One region of the Micromonospora sp. MH33 genome, then DNA from elsewhere that is predicted to be linked to it. Evidence: riboswitches for the same ligand, from Rfam matches in the RefSeq annotation. Region 1 holds a riboswitch; each other region holds the start of a gene.

Region 1 (9,162 bases):
GCAGCTACGGCGCCGGGCACAGCGAGGTGGTCCTCGGCCGGGCGCTCGGCGCCGACCGGGACCGGGTGGTTATCGCCACGAAGTGGGGGTTCACCTTCGACGAGCGGACCCGGGAGGCGCTCGGCACGGACAGCAGCGCCGCGTACCTGCGCAGCTGCCTGGACGGCTCGCTGCGGCGGCTGGGGACCGACCACGTCGACCTCTACCAGCTGCACCTCGGCGACCTGCCGGTCGCGGAGGCCCTGGACCTGATCGAGCCGCTCGAAGAGCTGGTCGCCGCCGGCAAGATCCGGGCGTACGGCTGGAGCACCGACGACCCGGAACGTGCGGCGGCCTTCGCCGCCGCGGGCCCGCACTGCAAAGCCGTGCAGCACGACATGTCGGTGCTGGCCGACCGGCCCGCGATGATCGAGCTGTGCGAGCGGGCCGGGCTGGCCAGCATCAACCGGGGTCCGCTCGCCATGGGCCTGCTCAGCGGCAAGTACGCCGACGGTCGCACCGTCGCCCGGGACGACGTGCGGTCGCAGAGCTACGACTGGATGACCTACTTCCGCGACGGCGCCGGGGCGCCCGAGTGGCTGGCCCGGGTGGAGGCCCTGCGGGAGGTGTTCGCCACCGGCGGCCGTACGCCCACCCAGGGCGCGCTGGCCTGGCTCTGGGCCCGCAGCGCGGCCACCGTCCCGATCCCGGGGTTCCGCACCGTCGCCCAGGTCGAGCAGAACGCCGGCGCGCTCGCCCACGGCCCGCTGCGGCCCGACGAGTTCGCCGCCGTCGAGGATCTGCTCGCCGACCTCCGCGTTGCTACCGTCGCCTGATGCCCGAACTCGAACGGCTCGCCACCCGTCATGCTCCGGCGCTGCTCCGCTTCGAGCGGGTGAACCGGGCGTACTTCGCCCGGTTCGTGTCGGACCGGGGCGACGACTACTTCGACGAGTTCGCCGACCGGCTGGCGGACCTGCTGACGGAGCAGGACGCCGGCCGGTGCCACTTCCACGTCCTGGTCGACGAGGACGGCACGGTGCTGGGCCGGTTCAACCTGGTCGACGTGGCCGACGGCAGCGCCGAGCTGGGCTACCGGGTGGCCGAGCGGGCCACCGGACGCGGCCTGGCCCGCGAGGGCGTCCGCCGGGTCTGCGCGCTGGCCCGTGACGAGTACGGGCTGCGCCGCCTGGTCGCGTCGGCCGCGCTGGCGAACCCGGCGTCCCTGGCGGTGCTCCGGCGGACCGGGTTCGTGCCGGTCGAGGAGGTGCTGATCGCCGGCCAGCCCTGCCTGCGGCACGTCCTGGACCTCACTGCGCACTCCTGACTCCCGGGTGACCGATGAGAATCGCCGGCCCGGCAGGTCCATCCCGGTGACCGACTCGGACGCCCCGAAGGAGACCGCACCCGATGTCAACTTCCACCTACCGCACCGCCCTGCCGCCGATCGTCGACCGGGAGACGTGGCTGCGCGAACGGGACCACCTGCTGGCCCGGGAGAAGGCGCACACACGCGAGGGCGACGCCATCGCGGCCGCCCGGCGCCGGCTGCCCATGACACCGGTGCCGCCCGTCACCGTGCAGGGCCCCGGCGGGGAGACGCCGCTGCTGGAGGTCTTCGAGGGCCGCCGGATGCTGATGGCCTACTTCCACATGTGGCACGACGGCAAGCCGTACGAAGACCAGTGCGAGGGGTGCACCTTCGCGACCTGCCACATGGGAATGCTGGACTACCTGCACGCCCGGGACGTCACCTACGCCGTGTTCTGCCAGGGCTCCTACGCCGACAGCGCCCCGTTCGCGGAGTTCATGGGCTACCGGTTCCCCTGGTACTCGGCGCGGGACTCCGACCCGGCGCTGGTCGACGGCCGTGGCTTCGGGTTCATCGCCTGCTACCTGCGCGACGACGACGACCGGATCTACGAGACCTACTGGACCACCGGGCGCGGCGTCGAGGCGTTGACGACCAGCTACCACGCCCTCGACCTCACCGTGTACGGCCGGCAGGAGAACTGGGAGGACTCACCGGAGGGGTGGCCGACGGTCAGCGGGCACCAGTGGCGTCTCGACGGCCGCCCGATCGCGCAGTGGAGCCGCCCGGGTGTCACGACGGCGACCGGGGAGTCCTGCTGCGGGAAGTGATCGCGGCCTCGGCGGCTACCGGCGACTCGCGTCCTGGCCAGGCCCGGTTACCGGCGAGGCGGTCGCGGTCACGCGTCTCCCTGACCTATTGCTGACGGAGGCCGCTGATGAATTCGCGGTGGCCCGTCCTGTCGCCACAGCCTGGCGGCCGGGCCGGGCTGAATTCTGCCCGCCCGGCCGCCAGCCGCCTAGCAGTTGCGCAGCTCCGGTGACTGGTTACGCAACTGCCCAGCGGGCGAGACGAACTCTCGGTACGCCGGGGACGACACCGCCGTCAGCGCGAAGGCCGCCACCCGGTGGCAGTTCTGGAATGCCAAGCGCACCCCGAAGTGTCGTTCCAGACCGCCCCGGATCGCATCGCTGGCCAGGGCACGCAACAGCTGTCCGCGTTCGGCGTCGCTGGGCGGCGGCACGGCATGTTCGGCAAAATCGCCATCCCCGGCAGCCAGGTCGGCGCTGACCTTGGATACCACCTGCCAGGCGTAGGGAAGCGACTCACGCACACAGACCACGAACTCTTCGTCGGTGACCGACCCACGCTCGGCGCGCTCCAACAGCGCGACAGGCACATCGAGCGACATCTCCAACCTCCTTCTCAGCCGACTCCCTCAGAACCGGCGACTAGCGCAATTGGAACCCATTTTCATTAAGCTGCCAAGGAAGCCGTGGGCGTGTTGCGATCTGATCCACCCACACCCGGCGGCGGGGATTCGACCACAAGGAGGCTCATCGCCATCCCGTCTGCCATCGCACCCGCCCCCTAGTCGGACCGTGACCCGCCAGCGGAGCCCCGGCCATCCTGGAGCCGGAGCGCCCCCGCCGGAGGCGCCCTAACCGCAACCCCGCGACCGCCGCCAACTCGTCCACGCGGCCGGCCCACGCCGCGCGGGCTCGTGGCCGCGCGGCCCGGCCGGCTGCCGGCCAACCCTGCCACGGTCAACTCCGGTGCCCCGAACCTTGACCCCTACCTGAAATCCCCCGGCGGGGTCAGCGTCGAACCGGTCGACCATGCGCTCGGCGCTCCCGCGACACAGGCCCTAATGGCCCGCTAATGGCCCACGGCCTCTTTCGGCTCCCCCTGACAACGCGAAAGCCCTGGTCGGGACTCACGTCCTGACCAGGGCTTTCACGCGTGGAGCGGGTGACGGGAATCGAACCCGCACTGTCAGCTTGGGAAGCTGATGTTCTGCCATTGAACTACACCCGCAGGCGGCACCACTGTACCTGAGGCCACCGCCTCCCTGCACCCAGGTACCCCCGCGGCCGGAGCGGGCGTCGCAACCGGACCGAAACGATCTTGTCACGGCGGAGCGCCGATCGGCAGCGGAAAGTTTCACCACGGCAACATATGGCCGTTCTCAAATCCTTCGATCAGATGTAACGTCTCCCACACGTTTCCGACCCGGCGTGACATACCCCCTGCCATGCCGTTCGAAAGAGGTGGGCCCATGGGACTGCGTCCCAACTTGCTGACCCGGCGTACCGCCGGCGTCGCGTCGACGACCCTCGCGCTGCTGCTCAGCACCGCCGCCGTGGGCGTCGTCCCCGCTGCTTCGGCCTTCTCGGCCGCCCCCGACGCGTCCTGCGTCGGACCTGCCGACGTCCACTCGGACGCCCGGGTCAAGAAGGGCGGCACGGCCAAGCTGGACCCGAACGAGCTGACCGCCAAGCAGGTCCGTGAGCGCGACGCCGACCTGGCCGCGGCGCTGCGTGAGCGGGCCAACTTCCGCGCCGGCGCCGGGGCCACCCCGCTGGCCACGGTGACCATCCCCGTCGTCGTCCACGTCATCCAGCGGGACAGCACCCGGGCCGGCGGCAACATCCCGGACTCGATGGTGACCCAGCAGATCGACGTGCTGAACAAGGCGTACAGCGGTGCGACCGGTGGTGCCGCGACCGCCTTCAGCTTCCAGCTGACCAAGGTGCACCACGTCACCAACGCCGCCTGGTACCCGATCGTGCAGGGTTCCTCGGCCGAGCGCTCGATGAAGACGTCGCTGCGCGAGGGCGGCAAGAACACCCTCAACATCTACCTGGGCGAGCTGAGCGACGGCCTGCTCGGCTGGGCCACCTTCCCGCAGCGCAAGCTGAACAGCATGGACGGCGTGGTCGCGCTGAGCGAGTCGCTGCCGGGCGGCACCGCGACCAACTACAACCAGGGCGACACCGGCACCCACGAGATCGGCCACTGGCTGAACCTCTACCACACCTTCCAGGGTGGCTGCTCCGGCTCGGGCGACAGCGTCTCCGACACCCCCGCCGAGGCCTCGCCGGCCTTCGAGTGCCCGACCGGCCGGGACACCTGCACCACCGCGGGCCTGGACCCGATCACGAACTTCATGGACTACACCTACGACTCGTGCATGTACCAGTTCACCCCTGGTCAGGCGAGCCGCATGCTGACCGCGTGGAACGCGTACCGCGCGGCCTGACCGTCCAGCACGACACGCCGGTGCGGGCTCAGGCCGCCGGGCGGCGGGTGTCGAAGCCGTGCCGGCCGCGCCGGCCTTCCGGGGCGAGCGGGTCCCGCCCGGCCAGGGCGGCCGCCCCCGGGTCGAGCCAGACCCGCACCTCCGGCCGGCCGCCGCCGGGGTGCGCCACCTGGTCGCGCCGGGTCAGCATCGCCACGTCGACGGTGAACTCGAACAGCCGCCAGTCGCCCTGCGGCGCGGCCCGGCCGATCCGGGCCACCCGGGCCACCGTCGCCGGGTCGGTCACGGGGCGGGCGCGGCCGGCCACGTAGGCCTCGTCGTCGCTCTCCTCCGGCGGGAAGGAGTGCAGTGCGAAGCGGCCGTCGCGTTCGAGGTCGCGGCGCTTGGGCGAGTCGATGACGAAGCACCAGAGCCCGTCGTCGGTGATGACCGGGGAGACCGGGTGCACCCGCGGGCCGCCGTCGGCGCGGACCGTGGCGAGGTAGCCGAAACCCGGCCCGTACTGCTGCAACAAGAGGCGGATCTCGTCGGCGAGTCGGGGCTCGTCGGCGGCGAATTCGGACCAGGAAGCCATGCGGACATTCTATCGAACAGGTGTACGAAGATGTAGTCCGACACGCAGGTCACCCGTACCGGTCGCTATGGTATTCCGATGCTGCTCTCCGACCGCGACCTGGTCTCCGAGATCAAGGCGGGCACGCTCGCGCTGGAGCCCTTCGAGCCCACGCTGGTGCAACCGTCCAGCATCGACGTACGCCTGGACCGGCTGTTCCGGGTCTTCAACAACCATCTCTACACGCACATCGACCCGGCCGTGCAGCAGGACGATCTCACCTCGATGGTGGAGGTGCCCGAGGGCCAGCCGTTCGTGCTGCATCCGGGCGAGTTCGTGCTCGCCTCCACGCTGGAGGTGATCTCGCTGGGCGACCAGCTCGCCGGGCGCCTGGAGGGCAAGTCCAGCCTGGGCCGGCTCGGCCTGCTCACCCACTCCACGGCCGGCTTCATCGACCCGGGCTTCTCCGGCCACGTCACGCTGGAGCTGTCCAACGTGGCGAACCTGCCGATCACGCTCTGGCCGGGCATGAAGATCGGCCAGCTCTGCATCTTCCGGCTCTCCTCGCCGGCCGAGCACCCGTACGGCTCGGCGGTCTACGGGTCGCGCTATCAGGGGCAGCGCGGGCCGACCCCGAGCCGGTCCTGGCAGAGCTGGCGCACCTGGCCGACCCGCTGACCGACCGGGCACGCCGGAACGGCGCAGGGGCCCCCGCGACACGGGAGCCCCTGCGGGCCGGTCAGCCCGGGCGGCCGTAGCTGTTGATCTGGCCGTCGTCGACGCGCTTCATCGTGATCGGCTTGCCGGACTGGGAGGCGTGCACCACCCAGCCGTCACCGACGTACATGCCGACGTGGTGCAGGTCGCTGTAGTAGAAGACGAGGTCACCGGCGCGCAGCTCGCTCCGGCTCACCCGCCTGGTGACGTCGTGCTGCTGCCGGGCGTTGTGCGGCAGCGAGACGCCGGCCTTGGCCCAGGCCGCCATGGTGAGCCCGGAGCAGTCGAAGTGGTCGGGGCCGGCGGCGCCCCAGACATAGATCTTGCCGATCTGGGCGCAGGCGAACTTGACCGCGACGCCGGCCGGACCACCGGGGTAGCCGGCGGGACAAGGCGCGGGGCGCAGCGGACCGCCGCCACCGTTGCCGTAGACCTTTAGCCGAAGCTTCTGGAGCTTGACGATCTCGGCGTCGATCTGCTTCTTCTTCGCCGCGAGCTGGGCCTCGGTACGGGCCAGGTCGCTGATCATCTCGTCCAGCGGCTGCTTCTTGGCGGCCAGCTGGTCGCGCAGCTCGGCGACGGTCCGCACCTGCTCCTGCTGGCGGTTCGCGAAGCGGTCGAGCAGTGCGAGGCCGTCCACCAGCTCGCTCGGCGACCGGCTGCCCAGCAGCGCGTTGACGGTGGAGAGATTGTTGTCGCCCTTGTAGGCGTCGGCGGCGAGCCCGCCCACCTGACCGAGGGCGGCGTCCACCCGGGCCTCGAGCGGGGCGATCTGCTTGGCGAGCGCGGCGGCCTGCTTCCGCTTGGCGGCGAGCTGCTCGCGGGTGGCGTTGACCTGTTCGATGATCGGTTCGAGCTTGTTCCAGTCCTGGTCGATCTGGCGCTCGATCTCGGTGACCGACGGTTCGGCATGGGCCGCCGTGGCGCCGCCGGTCAGGACGACGGCGGTGCCGGCCAGGGCGGCGAGGGCGGTGGTGAAACGGGACCAGCGGGAACGCGGCACAGCCGTCGACCGGTCGACCGACCGGCCCGACGGTGGCCGCGGGGCATGGTGTGCCACCGGGCTTCCGTACTCCTTCTTCGTGCCCGCCTACCGAGTTAGCTGACGGGTTCGGGCGGGAAGGGAGCCGCCCTACCGCAGTGGCTGCGGATTCACCCCAGGTACCTGGGTCCCCGGCTCGCCCGGAGGCGACTCGGCGGTGTCGGACCGTCACCACCCGGGTTGGACGGTGAAACTGGCGGCCGACGATTGACCAGAGTAGAGATGGCCGTTACCGATCCGCAACCCGAGCCGCCGTGACACTCCGTACGACCTACACCAGCCGAATGAAGGATTCCTTCACCCCAGATTACTTCCTGGAAAGGTATTGACCCGGAGGGTGCGTGGGGCGAGGGTGAGGACGCAGTGACCCCCATCCCTGTCTGGAGGTTCGATGCACCTCTCACCCCCGCCGTCGGGCAGACGGATACTGCTGGCAGCCGCCGTCGCGGCGGCCACCGCGCTCGTGGCAACCGGACCGGTGGCCGCGGAACCGAGCACCACCCAAACCGCCACCGACCGCCAGGACCAGTACGCCGCCGCCGCGGCGGAGTACGGCGTGCCGCAGAGCGTCCTGCTCGGCGTCTCGTACCTGGAGTCGCGGTGGGACACCCACCCGGGCCAGCCGAGCACCAGCGGCGGCTACGGCCCGATGCACCTCACCGACGCCCAGCACGTCCTCTCGACCCCGGCCAGCGGCCACGTGGACGAGGACGAGGACCCGCGGGGCGACGACTCGCGCCCGCTCACCCTCGACCCGGCCATCGCGGCCGCACCGGCCGAGGACATGCTGCCGCAGGCGTCCCTGCAGACGCTCGACGCCGCCGCGGCGCTCACCGGCCTCGGCGAGGAGACCCTGCGCACCGACGCGGCCGCGAACATCCGGGGCGGGGCGGCGCTGCTCGCCTCGTACCAGAAGCAGTTGGGTGCGCCGGTCGGTGCCGGCACCGACCCGGCGGCCTGGTACGGCGCGGTGGCCCGCTACTCCGGCGCGGACACCGAGGACGCGGCGGCGGCCTTCGCCGACGAGGTCTACGACCAGTTGGGCCTCGGCGCGGCCCGGACCACCGACGACGGCCAGCGGGTGACCCTGACCGCCACCACGGTGACGCCGGACCAGTCCGGGCTGCACAAGCTGGGGCTGCGCCGGGCCGAGCGGCCGGACGGCCTGGAGTGCCCGGTCCGGCTGGCCTGTGAGTGGATTCCCGCCCCCTACAAGCAGCTCAGCGCGGACCCGGGCGACTACGGCAACCACGACCTCGGCAACCGGCCGGCCCAGCAGAAGATCGAGTACATCGTCATCCACGACACCGAGGGCTACTTCGGCCCGAGCGTGAACCTGGTGAAGGACCCGACCTACCTGGGCTGGCACTACACGCTGCGGTCGGTGGACGGCTACGTCGCCCAGCACATCAAGGCCAAGGACGTCGGCTGGCACGCCGGCAACTGGTACGTCAACGCCAAGTCCATCGGCCTGGAGCACGAGGGCTTCGCCGGGCACGGCACCTGGTACACCGAGGCGATGTACCGGGCCTCCGCCAAGCTGGTCCGCCACCTGGCCCTGCGCTTCCAGATCCCGCTGGACCGGCAGCACATCATCGGCCACGACAACGTCCCGGGCACCACCGCCGGCACCGTGGCCGGCATGCACTGGGACCCGGGCCCGTACTGGGACTGGTCGCACTACTTCGACCTCATGAAGGCGCCGTTCCACTCCACCGGCACGCCGCACACCGGCCTGGTCACCATCGACCCGGACTTCGCCAGCAACCAGCCGGCCTTCACCGGCTGCAACCAGCAGCCGCCGGGCGTGCCGAAGCCCACCCCGCCGGCGGCGCCGTGCCCGCTGCGCGGCTCCTCGGCGGTCATCCTGCGGACGGCGCCGAGCGCGACCGCCCCGCTGGTCAACGACCTCGGCCTGCGGCCCAACGGCACGCCGGACACCATGTACATCTCCGACCACGGCGCCCGCGCCTCGGCCGGCCAGACGTACGCCCTCGCGGACATCCAGGGCGACTGGACCGCGATCTGGTACCTCAACCAGAAGGCCTGGTTCTACAACCCGGCCTCCGCGCCGACGGCCAAGTGGGCGAACGGCTTCGTGGTGACGCCCAAGCCCGGGAAGACCACCATCCCGGTGTACGGGCGCGCCTACCCCGAGCGGGCGGCCTACCCGGCCGGGGTGCCGTACCAGACCATCTCCCCGCTGCAGTACTCCCTCTCCGCGGGCCAGCGGTACGCGGTCGGCGGGGTCCTGCCGGGCGAGTACTACCGGGCGGTCACCTTCGACGGCTCCGCGC
Region 2 (9,162 bases), on a different contig from region 1:
CCGCCACCAGGACTGCGGTGAGCGCACCCGCACCTCGGGCTGCTCGCCGACGATCTGAGGATGGCACTGGAAATCCCTCCAGGATCAGCTGGCAGGGGTTGCGTACGACCCGTCGGGCGGCGCCGACGAGCGACGGACCGCGGCGGAACGCGGCCATGGCGCGATGTGGACAGTCATCTACCGAACCCCCGTGCCCCCAATGGGCTTCACGATCGCCCGGGCGACCGTGGGAGCTGACACTAGACGCCGGTGAGTTCGCCCGCTGGCCACTTCCGCGTGGTGTATTTCACGTCATCAATGTCTTGCGCCCCGGATCGGCGCGACCCCCGGGGCCGAACAGGTGATCATCCGCAGGCCGTTCGGCACCGGCCCGCGGACCGGAAGGTGCGGGGAGATCAGCAGCTCGACCGAGGGGGCCAATGCGCGCCATGCGCGCACAGCGGCAATCAACGCACATCGGACGGGCCACCGTCCGCGACGGAGAACATTCGGCCTGATCAGGCCCTATTGAAGATCATGGCTTCCTGAATTCCCGGCAACGGCGCGGCGACCGGGAGGCGTCGGTTGCCCGGGTCACCCATTGATCCCGGCCCGGGGCCGTGTGATTGTGCCCCCAGCGAGTCGCCGACCCCCGGGGGCTCGCCGACGGCCGATCTGTCGAACCGGGGCCACGCCGGCAGCCTCGGAGATCGACTGTCATCCCGCCTCGCAACACCGCGCCGCCCGTCCCCACCGGGCTCCGTGCGGCGCGCCTAGGAACAGGAGCGAACCCCCTTGAAGCTCTCACCTCGCCTCGTCGCGCTCTCCGGCGCGGCGGCGGCCGGACTGATCGCCGCGGGCACCGCCGCGGCGGTGCAGGCCGCGCCGCCCGGCCCCGCCGCCCCCGACGCCGCCCAGGCCCGCGCGATCGCCGCCGACTCGGCGCGCGCGCTGGTCGCCGACCGGCCCGCCTACCTGCACGCCAGCTCGGACGAAGCGTTCGTGCAGAAGCCGGTCATCTCCTCCGAGGGCACCCAGTACGTGCCCTACGAGCGCACCTACAAGGGCCTGCCCGTGGTCGGCGGTGACTTCGTGCTGGCCACCGACGCGGCCGGCAACCTGAAGTACGCCTCCGTCGCGCAGCAGCAGGCCATCGGCAGCCTCGCCACCACGCCGAAGCTGACCTCGGCCGCCGCGGCGAAGACCGCGCGGGCCCAGCTCAAGTCGGTCAGCACCGTCGAGGGCACGAACCTGGTCGTCTACACCCTCGGCGCCAAGCCGGCGCTGGCCTGGGAGACCACGGTGCGCGGCACCGACGCCGAGGGCCCGAGCCGGCTCACCGTCGACGTCGACGCCCTCACCGGCACCGTCCTGCGCAAGCAGGAGCGGATCGTGCACGGCACCGGCACCGGGGCGTGGAACGGGCCCAGCCCGCTGACCCTGAACACCACCCTGTCGGGCAGCACGTACTCCATGAAGGACCCGACGGTCACCAACCTGAGCTGCCAGGACGCCGCGACCAACACGACGTTCAGCGGCTCGGACGACGTCTGGGGCAACGGCACCGCCACCAACAAGGAGACCGGCTGCGTCGACGCGCTGTTCGCCGCGCAGACCGAGCACAAGATGCTCGCGCAGTGGCTGGGCCGCAACGGCGCCGACGGCAACGGCGGCTACTGGCCGATCCGGGTGGGCCTGAACGACCAGAACGCCTACTACGACGGCACCCAGGTGCAGATCGGCAAGAACACCTCGGGCCAGTGGATCGGCTCGCTCGACGTGGTGGCCCACGAGATCGGCCACGGCATCGACGACCACACCCCGGGCGGCATCTCCGGCTCGGGCACCCAGGAGTTCGTCGCCGACACCTTCGGCGCGGCCACCGAGTGGTTCGCCAACGAGCCGTCCAGCTACGACGCTCCCGACTTCCTGGTCGGCGAGAAGGTCAACCTGGTGGGCAGCGGCCCGATCCGCAACATGTACAACCCGTCGGCGCTGGGCGACCCGAACTGCTACTCCAGCAGCATCCCCAGCACCGAGGTGCACGCCGCGGCCGGCCCGGGCAACCACTGGTTCTACCTGCTGGCCAACGGCAGCAGCCCGACCAACGGGCAGCCGGCCAGCTCCACCTGCAACGGCAGCAGCGTGACCGGCCTGGGCATCCAGAAGGCCATGAAGATCATGTACAACGCGATGCTGCTGAAGACCTCGTCCTCGTCGTACCTGAAGTACCGGGTCTGGACGCTGCAGGCGGCGAAGAACCTCTACCCGACCAGTTGCACCGAGTTCGACGCGGTCAAGGCCGCCTGGAACGCCATCAGCGTGCCGGCGCAGACCGGTGAGGCGACCTGCACGGGCAGCACCCCGACGCCGACCGCCACGACCACCCCGCCGTCGGGCAGCTGCACCGGCCAGAAGCTGGCCAACCCCGGCTTCGAGTCCGGCAACGTGAGCTGGAGCGCCAGCTCCGGCGTCATCACGAACGACACCGCCCAGGCCGCGCACGGCGGCTCGTACAAGGCGTGGCTCGACGGCTACGGCTCGACGCACACCGACACGCTCACCCAGTCGGTGACGATCCCGGCCGGCTGCCGGGCGACGCTGAGCTTCTGGCTGCACATCGACAGCGCGGAGTCGACCACCACCACCGCCTACGACAAGCTGACCGTCAAGGCGGGCAGCACCACCCTGGCCACCTACTCCAACCTCAACAAGGCCACCGGCTACGTGCAGCGGTCCTTCGACATCTCGTCGCTGGCCGGCACCACCGCCACCATCTCGTTCAGCGGCGTGGAGGACAGCTCCCTGCAGACCTCCTTCGTCGTCGACGACACCGCGGTCACCCTGAGCTGACCGCAGCGGAGCGGCCGGTCGTCGTCCTCCCGACGGCCGGCCGCTTCGTCGTCCCCGCCGTACGTCGCGCCCGCATCCCCGTCGGCGGCCGCCGGCGGACGGGGGTCAGGCGGGGCGGGCCGCGCGGGAGTCGGCGCCGTCGCGGCGGATCCGGGCCGCGACGCCCTCCATCGCCCGGCCGAACCGCTCCATCTCCCGCGCGGACTGCTCCGGCAGGCTGCCGAGCCGCGCGGCGAGGGCGTCCACGTCCGCCTGGGCCGAGGCGCTGACCCGGGCCTCCAGCTCGGTGAGGGCGGCGTTCACGGCCGACACCAGGTGCCCGCAGACGGTCTCCATGGACTCCCCGGCCAACGCCGGGTCGACGGTGACGGACTCCAGCCGGCCACCCTGCACGGCGACGGCACGGACCCGGCCGCCGGCCGCGGTGCCCTCGGCCCGGAGCAGCTCACCCGGCGCGCCGTCGGGGTGCTCGGCGGCCCGGGACCGCATCGCGGAGAGCGCCTGTTGGGTCCTGGTCAGCAGCTCGTCGAGGCTCGCGGCCGCGGAGAACGGGTCGTTGGTCATATCCGCGCTTTCTTCACGTCTTTCCGAGCACCGTGACGATAGCAACCGCCCCCGACGCCGACACCGGTGAGCCCGCCCCGCCCGGTCCGACGCCGAACGCCCGGCCGGGAACCCGGCCGGGCGTTCGTGGTGCGGTGGACCGGCCCGCGCGGCGCCGGGTCCGGTGGGGTCTCAGCGCAGGCGCAGCTTCTGACCCGGGAAGATCAGGCCCGGGTCCGTGCCGACCACGCCCTTGTTGCGCTCGTAGAGGGCGTGCCAACCGCCGGCCACGTTCTTCGCGTCGGCGATCTCGGAGAGGGTGTCTCCGGACCGGACCAGGTAGCTGCCGGCGCCGCTCGTGCTCGGCGCGGCACGCCGCTCGCTGCGGGTGGCCGGCCGGTCGCTGCGCGACTTCCGCTCCGTGGTGGCCTTCTTGGCGGACTTCGTCGAGCCCGAGTCCTTGCTGGCGTACTTCTTGGTGGAGCCGCCCTTCTTGCCGCAGACCGGCCAGGCGCCGATGCCCTGCCCGTCGAGGACCTTCTCGGCGATGGCGATCTGCTCGCCGCGGCTGGCCAGGTCGGCGCGGCTGGCGTACTTCTGGCCGCCGTAGCCGTTCCAGGTGCTCCGGGAGAACTGCAGCCCGCCGTAGTAGCCGTTGCCGGTGTTGATGTGCCAGTTTCCGCCGGACTCGCACTGGGCGACGGCGTCCCAGTTGACGCCGGCGGCGCTGGCCGGGGCGGCCGGGCCGAGGAGGGCGGCGGCGCCGGTGGCGGCGCCGACGACGAGCGCTCCGACGGCGGTGCGACGCTGCGCGATCCGTCGATGACGGGCGACGTATTCAATTGCCATGTGGGTTTCCTCCACGCCGACGAGGTGAGCTGTCGGGTTCGGGCCGAGGAGCCCGGCCGCCGGAGGGCGGCTTCACCCCGAGGTGTCGTGCACCGAGGAACGTGTGGGTCCCCCGCTCCCGCCCGAGGTCCAGGACCACCGGGCCGGTGGCGGGATTAGGCGTTACCGGCCCGTGGTGTCCGCGATCGCGGACGGATACGACGTTAGGAACGGTTTCGGCCGATCGCCCACCTCTTGTGAAGTTCTTCACCCGGCCGAGCGAAGGCGGCACCGTCTGAGTTGCGCACAGTCCGAAGAGGGCTTATTGAGGCGGGGCTCAGTAGGTCAGTCCTGCCCCTGCGGGAAGAGCGGGAGCTTGCCGTCGCCGGCGTTGATGGGCTGCTGGCTGACCGAGTTCATCCAGGTCACCGGCAGTTTGTCGGTGGGCGCGTACCCGCCGAAGAGGACGTCGGCCACGCCGCCGCCCTCGGTGCCGGGCAGCCAGGCGGCCAGCAGCGCGGTCCACCGGGGCAGCTCGGCGGCGACGTCCAGCGGCCGGCCGCTGACCAGCACCACGATCACCGGCACGCCCGAGTTGCGCAGCGTCGTGATGGTGCGCAGGTCGTCGCGGTCCAGGCTCATGCTGCCGGCGCGGTCGCCCTGGCCCTCGGCGTACCGTGTCTCGCCGACCACCGCGATCGCCGCCCGGTAGGTCTTGTCGATGCCGGTGCCGCGCTGGTTGTAGGTGACCGTCGTGGTCGGACCGGCCGCGGTGCGCGGCGCCGCCCACCGTCGAGGTCCAGCTCCGGTCGGTGTACGGCCTGTGCCCGGAAGCATCGACTGTGAACGATCATTGCCGGTTCCGGAACCGCCGGGCGGGCGGGCGCCGGCGGGCGCTACCGTGGCAGGGTTCACGCAAGATCGGCTAGAGGCGGCGAGGTATGAGCGACCACGGACACGAGCTGGCCTTCGGCGGCTTCCTCACGCCCACCGCGGGACGGCCGGAGCAGGTGGTGGCCCGGGCCAAGCTCTGCGAGCAGGTCGGCCTGGACCTGGTCACCTTCCAGGACCACCCCTACCAGCCGGGGTTCCTGGACACCTGGACGCTGATGTCCTTCGTGGCCGCGGCCACCAGTCGCATCACGCTGGCCGGGAACGTGCTCAACCTGCCGCTGCGACAGCCGGTGGTGCTCGCCCGCAGCCTGGCCAGCCTGGACCTGCTCACCGGCGGCCGGGTCGAGCTGGGCCTCGGTGCCGGCGCCTTCTGGGAGGCCATCGAGGCGGTCGGCGGGCGGCGGCTCTCCCCCGGCGCGGCCGTGGACGCCCTCGACGAGGCGATCCGGGTGATCCGCGAGGTCTGGGACACCGGGCGGCGCGGCATGATCCGCGTGGAGGGCGAGCACTACCGGGTGGTCGGCGCGAAACGCGGGCCGGCGCCGGCGCACCCGGTGCGGGTCTGGGTGGGCGCGTACAAGCCGCGGATGCTGCGGCTGGTCGGGCGCGCGGCGGACGGCTGGCTGCCGTCGCTGGCGTACCTGCCGAAGGGGCCGGCGGAGCTGCCGGCGCTGAACGCCCTGGTCGACGAGGGCGCCGAGGCCGCCGGACGGGACCCCGGCGCGGTGCGGCGCCTGCTCAACGTCAGCGGCACCTTCGACCGGTCGTCCGCCGGGTTTCTCGCGGGGCCGCCCGAGCAGTGGGTGGAGGAGCTGGCCGGGCTCGCCCTGGACCACGGCATCGCCACGTTCATCCTCGGCAGCGACGAGCCGCGCGCCATCCAGCTCTTCGCCCAGGAGGTGGCGCCCGCGGTCCGCGAGCTGGTCGCCGCCGAACGCACGACCCCGGGCAGCGGTGCCCGCGCCGTCGAGGAGCAGCAGGCCGCCGTCGAGGCCGGCGGATCGGCCACGCTCGCGGTCTCCCCCACCCCCGATCCGGGGGTACGGCTGAGCGCGCGCCGGCTCTGGGACGAGTCCACCCGGCCGGCGGCGCCGCCACCGCCGGCCGGGCACGTCTACACCGCCCGGGGGCAGGCCGTCGGGCAGCACCTGGTCGACGTGCACGACCACCTGCGCCAGGAGCTCGGCCAGGTGCGCGACCTGCTCGAACAGGTCAAGCGCGGGGCCGTCGCCCCGGACGCCGCCCGGGCGGTGCTGAACGAGATGACCATGCGGCAGAACAACTGGACGCTCGGGGCCTACTGCGCGGCGTACTGCACGGCGGTGACGCAGCACCACGGCCTGGAGGACAACTCGATCTTCCCGCACCTGCGCCGCGCCGACACCGGGCTGGCGGCGGTCCTGGACCGCCTGGAGGAGGAGCACGTGGTGATCCACGGGGTGGTGGAGAGCGTGGACCGGGCGCTGGTGGACCTGATCCGGCAGCCGGGCGACTTCACCGAGCTCCAGGCGGCGGTGGACCTGCTCACCGACACCCTGCTGTCGCACCTGTCGTACGAGGAGCGGGAGATCGTCGAGCCGCTCGCCCGGCACGGCTTCTTCGCCGGCCAGCTCTGACGGCGGATATTCCCGCGCGCGGCGTGAGATAGCTGGCTTTGGGTTTCCTAAGTCAGCCCGGTAGCGTCGGGCCCATGACGGACTTCCTCGCGCAGCGCGACTCCTGGTCCACCGCCAACTGCTCGATCGCCGGCGCGCTCGAGGTGGTCGGCAACCGCACCACGCTGCTCCTGCTGCGCGAGGCCTCGTTCGGCACCCGACGCTTCGACGACTTCGCCCGCCGCGTCGGCGTGAGCGAGCCGGTGGCCGCCGCCCGGCTCAAGCAACTCGTCGCCGACGGGCTGCTCGACCGGCGGCCCTACCGGGAGCCCGGGCAGCGCACCCGCGACGAGTACGTCCTCACCGCCAAGGGGCGCGACCTGCTGCCGGTGCTCGCCGCGCTGCGCGAGTGGGGCGACGCGTACGCCGTCGAGGCGCCGTCGGTCCGGCTGGCCCACCACGACTGCGGCGCGGCGGTGCACGTGGCGCTGCGCTGCGCGGCCGGCCACGACGTGCCGGCCGACCAGGTGGACCTGCTGCCCGGGCCGGGCCTGCGGCCGTCGTGACCACACACCCTTCACCACCCTCAGGAGCAACGACATGAAGATCGCTGGACGCAGCGCCCTGGTCACCGGGGCCAACCGCGGCTTCGGCCGGCACCTGGCCGCCGAGCTGCTGGCCCGGGGCGCCACCGTGTACGCCGGCGCGCGCAACCCGGACACGGTCGACCTGCCGGGCGTCACCCCGGTGCGGCTGGACATCACCGACCCCGCGTCGGTGGCGGCCGCCGCCGAGCTGGCCGGCGACGTGACCCTGCTGGTCAACAACGCCGGCGTGAGCACCGGCGCCGACCTGCTCGACGGTGACCTGGCGGAGATCCGGCTGGAGCTGGAGACCCACTACCTCGGCACGCTGGCGGTGGTACGGGCCTTCGCGCCCCGGATCGCGGCCAACGGCGGCGGCACCGTCCTGAACATCCTCTCCGCCCTGTCCTGGCTCACGTTCCCGCAGGTGGGGGCGTACGGCGCGGCGAAGGCGGCGGAGTGGTCGATGACCAACGCGCTCCGCGCGCAGCTCGCCGAACGGGGCGTCCGCGTCGCCGGCCTGCACGTCGGCTACATGGACACCGACATGACCGCCGAGGTGTCCGCGCCGAAGTCCGACCCCGCGGAGATCGCCCGGCTCGCCGTCGACGGCATCGAGGCCGACCGGTACGAGATCGTCGCCGACGAGACCTCCCGCCAGGTCCTCGCCGGCCTCTCCGGCGGCGTCGCCGCCCTCTACCCCAGCCTGCCGTGATCCGCGGCCGCCCCATCGAGCCGCACCTGACGCGACCGGTGGGCCACTGAGGGCCCGCCGGCCCGGGCAGCGACGCCCGGGCCGGCGGGCCGCCCGGCCTACAGGCTCCGGGCTAGCCGGTCGGCGAGGATCCGGGTGAACCGGGCCGGGTCGGCCAGCTCGCCGCCCTCGGCGAGCAACGCCATACCGTGGAGCAGCTCGGCGGTCTCGGTCAGCGCGGCGCTGTCGCCGCCCTGCTCGTGCGCCTTGCGCAGCCCGGTGACGAGGGGGTGGGTCGGGTTGAGCTCCAGGATCCGCTTGACCCGGGGCACCTCCTGCCCCATGGCCCGGTACATCTTCTCCAGCGTGGGCGTCATGTCGTGCGCGTCACTGACCACGCAGGCCGGCGACGTGGTGAGCCGGGTGGAGAGCCGAACCTCCTTGACACTGTCGGCCAGCGCGCCGGTCATCCAGGTGAGCAGGTCGGCGTACTCCTGCCGCTCGGCCTCGGCCTGCTCCTTCTCCTCCTCGGTCTCCAGGTCGACCTGGCCCTTGGCGACCGAACGCAGGGTCTTCCCGTCGTACGCGCCGACGCGCTCGACCCACACCTCGTCGACCGGGTCGGTGAGGATGAGCACCTCGTAGCCCTTGGCGCGGAACGCCTCCAGGTGCGGAGAGTTCTCGATGGTGGCCCGGTTCTCGCCGGTGGCGTAGTAGATCTCGGTCTGGCCGTCCTTCATCCGCTCGACGTAGCCGCGCAGCGTGGTCAGCTCGACCGGGTCGTGGGTGCTGGCGGCGCGGACCAGGTCCAGCAGGGCCTCGGTGTTGTCCGGGTCCTCCAGCAGCCCCTCCTTGACCACCGCGCCGAACTCGCCCCAGAAGGTGCGGTACGACTCGGCGGAGAGCTCCTTGAGGGTGGCCAGGACCTTCTTGACCAGGCGGCGGCGCACGGCGCGGATCTGCCGGTCCTGCTGGAGGATCTCCCGGGAGATGTTCAGCGACAGGTCGTGCGCGTCCACCACGCCCTTGACGAAGCGCAGGTAGTTGGGCATCAGCGCGTCGCAGTCGTCCATGATGAACACGCGCTTGACGTAGAGCTGCACGCCCTTGCGGCCCTGCGGGGAGAACAGGTCGAGCGGGGCGTGCGAGGGCAGGAAGAGCAGCGCCTCGTACTCGAAGGTGCCCTCGCCCC
Region 3 (9,162 bases), on a different contig from region 1:
CGGAGGCTGTTGGCCACCACGAAGACCGACGAGAAGGCCATCGCCGCGCCCGCGATCATCGGGTTGAGCAGGCCGGCGGCGGCCAGCGGCAGGGCGGCCAGGTTGTAGGCGAAGGCCCAGAACAGGTTGCCCTTGATGATCGCGAGGGTCCGCCGGGAGAGCCGGATGGCATCCACGGCGGCCATCAGGTCACCCCGGACCAGGGTCAGGTCGGACGCCTCGATGGCCACGTCGGTGCCGGTGCCCATGGCCAGCCCCAGGTCGGCCCGGGCCAGCGCGGCGGCGTCGTTGATCCCGTCGCCGACCATGGCCACGGTCCGCCCCTCGCCCTGGAGCCGCTCGACCACGTCCACCTTGTCCGCCGGCAGCACCTCGGCGATCACCTGGTCGATGCCGACCTCGGCGGCCACCGCCTTCGCCACGGTGGCGTTGTCGCCGGTGAGCAGCACCGGGGTCAGCCCCAGCTCGCGCAGCCGGGCGACCGCCGCCCGGCTGGTCGGCTTCACCACGTCGGCCACCGCGAGGACGCCGCGGGCCCGCCCGTCCCAGCCGGCCAGGACCGCCGTACGGCCGGCGGCCTCCGCGCCGGTCGCCGCCCGCACGACCTCCTCGGGTACGTCGAGACCGCGCTCGCGCAGCAGCCGGAGCCGCCCGACCACCAGCTCACGGCCGTCCACCGCGCCGGTCACGCCGAGGCCCTCGGCGTTGGCGAAGCCGGTGACCGCGGGCAGCGGTCCGGCCTCGGCGGCGCCGACGGCGACGGCCCGGGCGATCGGGTGCTCCGAGGCCGCCTCCAGCGCGCCGGCCAGCCGGAGCAGGTCGGCGGCGTCCTCGCCCTCGGCGGGCAGCACCTCGACCAGGGTCATCTTCCCGGTGGTGACGGTGCCGGTCTTGTCCAGCACCACGGTGTCGACCTGGCGGGTGGACTCCAGCACCTCCGGCCCCTTGATCAGGATGCCGAGCTGGGCGCCGCGCCCGGTACCGACCAGCAGCGCGGTCGGGGTGGCGAGCCCCAGCGCGCACGGGCAGGCGATGATCAGCACCGCCACCGCGGCGGTGAACGCCGCGGCCGTCCCGGCCCCGGTGCCGAGCCACCAGCCCAGCGTGCCGGCGGCGAGGGCGATCACGATCGGCACGAAGACCCCGGAGATCCGGTCGGCGAGCCGCTGCACGGCCGCCTTGCCGGTCTGCGCCTGCTCCACCAGCCGCGCCATCTGGCCGAGCTGGGTGTCCCCGCCGACCCGGGTGGCCCGCACGACCAGCCGGCCGCCGGCGTTGACGGTGGCGCCCACCACGGTGTCGCCCGGCCCCACCTCGACCGGCACGGACTCGCCGGTGAGCATGCTGGCGTCGACCGCCGAGGTGCCCTCCGCGACCACGCCGTCGGTGGCGATCTTCTCGCCCGGGCGGACCACGAACCGGTCGCCGACCACCAGCTGGTCCACCGGGATCCGGGTCTCCTGCCCGCCGCGCAGCACCGCGACGTCCTTGGCGCCCAGCTCCAGCAGGGCGCGCAGGGCGGCGCCGGCGGTCCGCTTGGAGCGGGCCTCGAAGTAGCGGCCGGCGAGGATGAACACGGTCACCCCGGCCGCGGCCTCCAGGTAGATGTTGCCGGCCCCGTCGGTGCGGGTGATGTCCAGCCGGAACGGGTGGGTCATTCCGGGCATCCCGGCGTCGCCGAGGAAGAGGGCCCAGAGCGACCAGCCGAACGCGGCCAGGGTGCCGAGCGAGACCAGGGTGTCCATGGTCGCCGCGCCGTGCCGCAGGTTGATCCAGGCGGCCCGGTGGAACGGCAGGCCGCCGTAGACCACCACCGGGGCGGCCAGGGTCAGCGACAGCCACTGCCAGTAGTCGAACTGCCAGGCCGGCACCATGGCCAACACGACCACCGGCACGGTCAGGACCACCGACACCCACAGCCGGGTACGCAGCCCGTGCAGCTCGTCCACCGGCCCGGCGGTCGCCCCGGCCCCCACCTGGCTGGGCGGCGGCGGGACGACGGCCGTGTAGCCGGTCTTCTCCACGGTGGCGATCAGGTCGTCCGGGGTGACCTCGTCGGCGTACCGGACGCTGGCCTTCTCGGTGGCGTAGTTGACCGTGGCCTCGACGCCGTCCATCCGGTTGAGCTTCTTCTCGATCCGGGCGGCGCAGGAGGCGCAGGTCATGCCGCCGATCGCGAGTTCGATCATGTTCGGCGCGACCGGCAGGGACTTCGCGGTCGATGTCATCGCGGCACCTCCTGTCAACTGTGCCCGTGACCCGGGCTGCCGTGGTCGGCGTCCGGGGTCGGTGCGGTCGTGGGGGCCGGCGCGGCGGGCGCCGGAGCGGCCTGGTCCCCGGCCACCACGGTGAACTCCGCGGTGTGCACCGCGTCGCCGTGCCGGAAGTCCAGGTAGAGACGGTACGTGCCGGCCGAGGGCACCTCGGCGGCGAAGGTGACCGCCGGCCCGGCCGGGGTCCGCCCGTCGCCGGGCGCGCCCTCCGGGTGCACGTGCAGGTAGGCCAGGTCGCCCTGGCGCAGCGCCACCAGGTGCCCGTACGCCCCCAGGTAGGGCTGGAGGTCGGTGACCGGCCGGCCGTCCCGGCTGACGGTCAGGGTGAGCCGGCTGGTCCGGCCGGGCTGCGGGCCGCCGGTGAGGGTGACGGTGTAGCCGTCGACCGTGGTGCTGCTCGCCGGGGCCGGCAGTGGCCGGGAGTCCAGCGTGCCGGGGACGGTGACGTCGACCCCGAGGGTGAGCGGCTCTCCGCCGGTCGGGGTGAAGTCGGCGAACGCCCGCCACACGCCGGGCCCGGCGAGCGGTGAGGCGACCCGCCAGGTGCCGTCGGCGGCCAGTTCGGGGTGGACGTGCCGGAAGCCGGAGAGGTCGCGGCGGGCGACGATCAGGTGCATGCGCTTGTCGTGCGCCACGTCGTAGCGGGTGACGGGCCGGCCGTCCGGGCCGGTGATCCGGAAGGCGAACTCGCCCACCGGGGCGGTCACCGGCTGGAGCGTGTAGCGGCGCTCGGAGACGAGCAGTCCGCCGGGCAGGTGAGCGGTGGCGGTGGCCGCGTGGCCCCCGTCACCGTGGTCGGTTTCGGCGGAGTCGTGGTCGGCGTCGGTGGCGTCGTGGCGGGTCTCGGCGGCCGGGGTGACGGGGCCGGTCAGGTGGCCGACCCCGTACGCCGTGCCGAACACCGCCGCGAGACCGAGGGCGAAGCCGCTCAGCTTCGTCGGCGTGTTCATCGTGGTACCTCGGTTTCTTCGGGTCCCCGGACCCGTCACGCCCCGACGAGGTCGTAACCGGCCTCGTCCACGGCGGCGCGGACGGTGTCCGTCTCCAACGGGCTCTCACTGGTGACGGTGACCCGGCCGGAGGCCAGGTCGACCTGGACGTCGGTGACGCCCGGCAGCGCGCTCACCTCGGTGCTGACCGAGTTGACGCAGTGCCCGCAGGTCATGCCCTGCACCTGGTACGTGGTGGTGACCATCGCGCATCTCCCTTCCGCCGCCTCCATCCTATACCCCCAGGGGGTAAGCAGGAGAGAGACGGCTGCCACTCTGGCGCTACCGTTACCCGGTGGGGGTATCGGCCACGGCGAGAACCGTACCATACCCCCAAGGGGTACGCTATCCTTGACGTCATGACCGCACCGACGACCCCGACCCGGGGCTACACCGCCAGCAAGGACCAGCTGCTCGCGCGGCTCCGCCGTATCGAGGGCCAGGTCCGCGGCATCGAGAAGATGGTCGAGGACGACCGCTACTGCATCGACGTGCTGACCCAGATCTCCGCCATCCAGGCCGCGTTGGACAAGGTCGGCCTCGGCCTGCTGGACGGGCACGCCCGGCACTGCATGCACGAGGGCGCCGCCGAGGGCCGCGCCGACGAGATGGCCACCGAGATGATGGCCGCCGTCGGCCGCCTGATGAAGCGCGGCTGACCGGGCCGGGTGCCCCGCCACGGGCGAGGCACCCGACACCTGGCTCAGAGCCGGTCGAGCACCTTCCTCATGGCGTCGATCTCACCCTGCTGGGTGGTGACGATCTGCCGGGCCAGCGCCGTGGCGTCCGGGTGGACGCCACGGGCGATCTCCTCCCTGGCCATGGTGATGGCGCCCTCGTGATGGGCGATCATCATGGTCAGGAACTGCCGGTCGAAGTCGGTGCCGGACGCCGCGGCCAACTTGGCCAGGTCGGCCTCGGACATCATCCCGGGCATGCCGTGGTCCATCCCCGGCATGCCGTGCCCGGCGCTCGCCGAGGGCGCCGGCCGGCCCCAGGCAGCGAGCCAGCCGCGCATGGTGGCGATCTCCGGCCCCTGGGCCGCCGTGACCTGCCCGGCCAGCTTCTTCACCTCCGGGTCGACCGCCCGGGTCCCGGCCAGCTCGGACATCTCCACGGCCTGCTGGTGGTGCGGGATCATCATCTGGGCGAACATCACGTCCGCGGCGTCGAACGAGGCCGAGGCCCCGGCGGCGGGCGTGGCGGTGCCGGCCGCGCCCGGCATGCCGTGGCCGGACATCGGGTCGTCGGCACAGGCGGCCAGGGCGAGAGCGACGGTGATGCTCGCGCCGGCCAGAGCGGCCCGGCGCGCGATGGTACGACTGAACACGAGTGTGCCTTTCGAGTGTCGGAACGTACGCAGCGGACGGCGGACGCGGGGCACCGGTGGTCCGGTCCCCTCGCGTCGGGCGTCCTATCTGCGCAGCACCGACGTCGTCGCCAGGCGCAGCCCGTAGGGCCGGGGCGGCGGGGCGCGCGGGCCGGCGGCGTGCCGGAGCGGGCCGCCGGCCGCCGCGACGACGGCCCGCGACCCGGTCCGCAGCAGCACGACGACCAGCAGCGCGACGGCGAACGCGCCGAGCACGGCCAGGCAGACGCTCCACCCGGACGGATCCCCGCCGGGCTCGGCCGGAGGCAGCGCGCGTACCGGGCAGTCCTCGCCCACGCAGTCCGCGGCCATGGCGACCGGTGCGATGTGCCTGGCCGGGTGGCCCGCCTGGTGGTCCGCCGGGGAGTGGGCGCCGTGGCCCAGGGTGTGCATGGCGGTCAGCCCGACCAGCGTGCAGAGCAGCAGCAGGAGCCGGACCCACCGTCCGGTCGCCGCCGAGCCCGCCATGTCACCACGGTAACCGGCCGGTCGGGCGCGCCCCGGGGGAACCGCCGCAGCACCCTGTCCCGAGGCGTCTCCGGACCCGCCTGGCTACCATTCCCGGGCGACGACCCGGTCCGCGCCGTCCCCGCGGCGCCCCGGCCGGTCCGGTGAACCGACCGGCCCGGTGACACGAATCCCGTTGCGAATCGTTGGGAGAGACGCCATGGGCGCCGACCACACCCGTCCCGCTCCGTCCGCCCCGCCGGGGGTACGGCGGATCCTGGTGGCGACGGTGGTGCCGCTCTTCCTGATCACCGTGGTCGCCGCGCTGGTGCTCTGGCCCCGGCAGGACCGGGAACCGGCGGACGCCCCGGCGCTGCCCCGCTACCACGGCACGGTGACCCGGGTGGTGACCGAGCCCTGCCCGCCGACCCCGGAGGCGCCGGAGGGGGGCCCGGGCGGTTCCGCCGGGCCGTGCGGGACGGTGACCGTCGCCGCCGAGCAGGGCCCGGACGCCGGCCGGCAGGTCGAGACGCCGGTGCCCTCCGGCCCCGGCGCGCCCCGGGTCGAGGTCGGCGACGAGGTGATCCTGGTCGAGCTGACCGACCCGGCCGACCCGGCGGTGAAGAGCTACAACATCGCCGAGCACCAGCGCGGCACGCCGCTGGTCTGGCTCGCGGTGCTCTTCGCCGTGGCGATCGTGGCGTTCGGCCGCTGGCGCGGGCTGGCCGCGCTGGGCGGACTCGCGGCGAGCTTCGCCGTCCTGCTCGGCTTCGTGCTGCCGGGGATCGGCGCCGGCCAGCCGCCGCTGCTCGTGGCGATCGTGGGCGCCGCGCTGATCATGTTCGTGGTGCTCTACCTGACCCACGGGATCACCGCGCAGACCTCGGTGGCCGTGCTCGGCACCCTCGGCAGCCTGGTGCTGACCGGGGTGCTCGGCACCCTGGCCACGGCCGCCACCCACCTCACCGGCTTCGGCAGCGAGGACGCGACCACCCTGTCGATGTTCCAGCGCGACGTGGACCTGCACGGCCTGCTGCTGGCCGGCATCGTCATCGGCTCGCTGGGCGTGCTGGACGACGTCACGGTCACCCAGGCGGCCACGGTCACCGAGTTGGCCCACGCCAACCCCGCGCTGTCCCGCCGGCACCTCTACCGGGCGGCCACCCGGGTGGGCCGGGCGCACATCGCCTCCACGGTCAACACCATCGTGCTGGCGTACGCGGGCGCCTCGCTGCCGCTGCTGCTCCTGCTCGTCGCCGACTCCCGGCCGGTGAGCCAGATCCTCACCAGCGAGTTCCTGGCCCAGGAGATCGTCCGCAGCGCGGTGGCCACGCTCGGCCTGATCGCCGCCGTACCGCTGACCACCGGGCTGGCCGCGGTCGTCACCACCGCCGGGCGGCGCGGGACCACCGCGGACCCGGCGGATTCCCCCGCGCCGCGGCCGCCGGCCGGGCGGAACGAGGCCCTGGAGGCGCTCGGCGGGGCGCCCGGGCCACGGGCCGGCGGATGGCCCGGCGGCGACAGGAACACGGAGGCCGCATGGTGACACTCCGCAGCGTGACGACGCATTCCAAACGCGATCCTGGTCACGCTGGGCGAGGACGAAATCTCGCTATTGGTCGGCTTCCGGACGTAGAACCCGGGGAGGGCTCTCGGGTAACCTCGCTGCCGGTCACCGCCGAAGGCGCGCACCGGCGCCAGCGGTGCCGCCGCCCAATCGCCCGAGGGCGAGCCGGGGAACCAGGTACATGGGGTGAATCCGCGCGAGCGGTAGGGGCCACTTCCGTCCCGAACCCGTCAGCTAACCCGGTCGGCGGCCGACGGAAGGGAACACTGTGACGGCACCCCTGCGGCGCTGGCTGACCCCCGTGGTGGCCGTTGTGGCCGCGCTCACCGTGCTGGTGGGGCCGACCCCGGCGACGGCCGCTCCGAGCACCCCCACCCCCTCAGGGCACTCCGAGGACGACGACGACCCCCTCATCACCGAGGCCATCGACACCGCCAACCGGGCCTACCTCCAGGCCAAGGCGAAGCTGGACAAGTCCCGCAAGCGCCAGCTCCAGCTCGCCCTCGAGGTGAAGGCGGCGCAGAGCGAGCTCGACGCGCTGAGCCCGCAGGTGGCCCAGATGGCCGCGCAGTCCTACCGGACCGGCCGGATGGGCGCCATGGCCATGCTGCTGGAGAGCAACACGCCCGACTCGTTCGTCCGGCGGGCGGCCGCCCTCGACGAGCTGAACCTGATGAACGCGCAGAAGCTCGCCGCCATCAACGCCGCGAAGAACCGCGCCGAGCAGGCCAAGATCGCGCTCGACGTCGAGGTGCGCGAGCAGGAGAAGCAGAAGAACGCGATGGCCCGCGAGAAGGCCGAGACGGAGAAGGCGCTCCAGCTGGTCGGTGGGATCGGCTTCACCGGCGGCCTGGTTTCGGCCACCTCGCCGGTCGCCCGGATCGGCCCCGGTCGGACCGCCGACGGCGACTGGAAGCCGGAGTCGTGCAGCGAGGACGACCCGACCACCTCGGGCTGCATCACCCCGCGCACGCTGCACGCGTACAAGGAGGTGAAGCGGGCCGGCTTCAACCGCTTCGTGGGCTGCTACCGCCCGGGCGGGCCGTGGGAACATCCCAAGGGCCGGGCCTGCGACTGGTCGCTGCAGAACAGCGGCTTCTCCCCGTGGCGGACCAAGGACCAGCGGATGTACGGCAACAACGTCGCCGCCTTCCTCATCCGCAACGCCGACCGGCTGGGCATCTACTACGTGATCTGGAACCGGCAGATCTGGTTCCCGGCCACCGGCTGGAAGTCCTACAGCGGACCCTCCAACCACACCGACCACGTGCACATGTCGCTGCTCTGACGACATACGCCGAAGGGGCCGGTCCGCGATGCGGGCCGGCCCCTCGACGTTTGGCGGATCGGTCAGCCGGCGAGCGCCGGGTCGGCGGGTGCGGCCGGGGCGGGCACCGGCGTGACCGGCGCGGTAGCCGGAATCTGGGCCACGGTGCGCGCCTCGCCGGCGCTCAGCCGGTAGGACATGCCGACGATCGTGACCTTCCCGGCGGACACCCGCTCGGCGAGCACGGCGGACCGGGCCACCAGGGCCTCCACGGTCTGCGCGATGTGGATGTCGACGATGGTGTCGAGATCCTCCACGCCATCCCGGCCGGCCCGGAGCAGGCTGGGCGCGACGGCGTCCACCACCGCGCCGAGGTGCCCGGACGGCGAGGTGCCGGTGCGGACCGCCTCGCGGGCGGCCTGGACCGCGCCGCACGAGTCGTGGCCGAGCACCACCACGAGCGGGGTGCCCAGCACGGTCACCGCGTACTCGACGCTGCCGAGCACCTCGGGGCCGGCGGTGTGCCCGGCGGTGCGGACCACGAAGAGGTCACCGAGGCCGCGGTCGAAGATGATCTCGGCGGCGAGCCGGGAGTCGGAGCAGCCGACGATCACGGCGAACGGGTGCTGCCCGTCGGCGACCGCAGCCCGGTGCCCGGCGTCCTGATTGGGATGGCGCGGTACACCGGTGACGAACCGCTGGTTACCGGCGTGGAGCTCGGCGAGCGCCTGTTCGGGAGTGGTCGGCGGCATCCATCCTCACCTCGTCCTCGCGCGAAAACGACCTGGTCAGCCGGCCGGCGACGGAGGCGGCCTCGGCACCAACCGTCACACGCAGTCCAACGCACGTCAAGATTTACGTGATACGCATTTCATACGTTGAGCCACCCTTGACGGCGGCCCGGACCCGGCCCCGCCGTGCAGGCCCGGGCCGGGCCAGGACCGAGGGACGCGGGGAAGGGCCATACCATGACGACCATGGCGACGACACCAGGCGAGAACGGGAGCGGCCGGAACTGGACCTTCCTCACCAACCACGGGCACGTGCTGCTGGCCATCGCGCGCAACCCCACGGCGCGGTTGCGGGACGTGGCCGACGAGGTGGGGGTGACCGAGCGGGCCGCCCAGGCGATCGTCGCCGACCTGGAAGCCGGTGGCTACCTCCGTCGTACCCGGGTGGGCCGGCGCAACGAGTACACGATCAACCCGAGCGGGCACTTCCGGCACCCGGCCGAGGCCGACCAACAGGTG

What was found. A riboswitch is a leader RNA that binds a small molecule or an ion and turns the genes downstream of it on or off. The one in region 1 is predicted to bind cyclic di-AMP.
Region 2: linked by a shared signal. The riboswitch ahead of B0E53_RS11140 (transglycosylase family protein) and the one ahead of B0E53_RS10780 (C40 family peptidase) in region 1 are both predicted to bind cyclic di-AMP.
Region 3: linked by a shared signal. The riboswitch ahead of B0E53_RS14500 (hypothetical protein) and the one ahead of B0E53_RS10780 (C40 family peptidase) in region 1 are both predicted to bind cyclic di-AMP.

Annotation. Positions count from the first base shown of each region.
Region 1 is NZ_MUYZ01000048.1:7,679-16,840, reverse strand. Features, by position in the region: gene B0E53_RS10820 (aldo/keto reductase) at 1-815, shown strand, start outside; gene B0E53_RS10815 (GNAT family N-acetyltransferase) at 815-1,306, shown strand; gene B0E53_RS10810 (DUF899 family protein) at 1,390-2,121, shown strand; gene B0E53_RS10805 (SCO5389 family protein) at 2,310-2,702, opposite strand; tRNA gene B0E53_RS10800 (tRNA-Gly) at 3,255-3,328, opposite strand; gene B0E53_RS10795 (zinc metalloprotease) at 3,570-4,553, shown strand; gene B0E53_RS10790 (pyridoxamine 5'-phosphate oxidase family protein) at 4,582-5,127, opposite strand; gene dcd (dCTP deaminase) at 5,206-5,784, shown strand; gene B0E53_RS10780 (C40 family peptidase) at 5,846-6,826, opposite strand; cyclic di-AMP (ydaO/yuaA leader) riboswitch at 6,895-7,032, opposite strand; gene B0E53_RS10775 (N-acetylmuramoyl-L-alanine amidase) at 7,257-9,162, shown strand, end outside.
Region 2 is NZ_MUYZ01000050.1:19,200-28,361, forward strand. Features, by position in the region: gene B0E53_RS11130 (M4 family metallopeptidase) at 775-2,832, shown strand; gene B0E53_RS11135 (YbaB/EbfC family nucleoid-associated protein) at 2,938-3,396, opposite strand; gene B0E53_RS11140 (transglycosylase family protein) at 3,568-4,224, opposite strand; cyclic di-AMP (ydaO/yuaA leader) riboswitch at 4,224-4,396, opposite strand; gene B0E53_RS11145 (glycoside hydrolase family 3 C-terminal domain-containing protein) at 4,549-5,040, opposite strand; gene B0E53_RS11150 (LLM class flavin-dependent oxidoreductase) at 5,145-6,713, shown strand; gene B0E53_RS11155 (helix-turn-helix domain-containing protein) at 6,788-7,258, shown strand; gene B0E53_RS11160 (SDR family oxidoreductase) at 7,293-7,991, shown strand; gene htpG (molecular chaperone HtpG) at 8,090-9,162, opposite strand, start outside.
Region 3 is NZ_MUYZ01000075.1:6,467-15,628, forward strand. Features, by position in the region: gene B0E53_RS14465 (heavy metal translocating P-type ATPase) at 1-2,228, opposite strand, end outside; gene B0E53_RS14470 (hypothetical protein) at 2,243-3,223, opposite strand; gene B0E53_RS14475 (cation transporter) at 3,259-3,468, opposite strand; gene B0E53_RS14480 (metal-sensitive transcriptional regulator) at 3,622-3,921, shown strand; gene B0E53_RS14485 (DUF305 domain-containing protein) at 3,966-4,592, opposite strand; gene B0E53_RS14490 (DUF6153 family protein) at 4,677-5,099, opposite strand; gene B0E53_RS14495 (YibE/F family protein) at 5,299-6,624, shown strand; cyclic di-AMP (ydaO/yuaA leader) riboswitch at 6,779-6,910, shown strand; gene B0E53_RS14500 (hypothetical protein) at 6,914-7,933, shown strand; gene B0E53_RS14505 (carbonic anhydrase) at 7,996-8,664, opposite strand; gene B0E53_RS14510 (helix-turn-helix domain-containing protein) at 8,881-9,162, shown strand, end outside.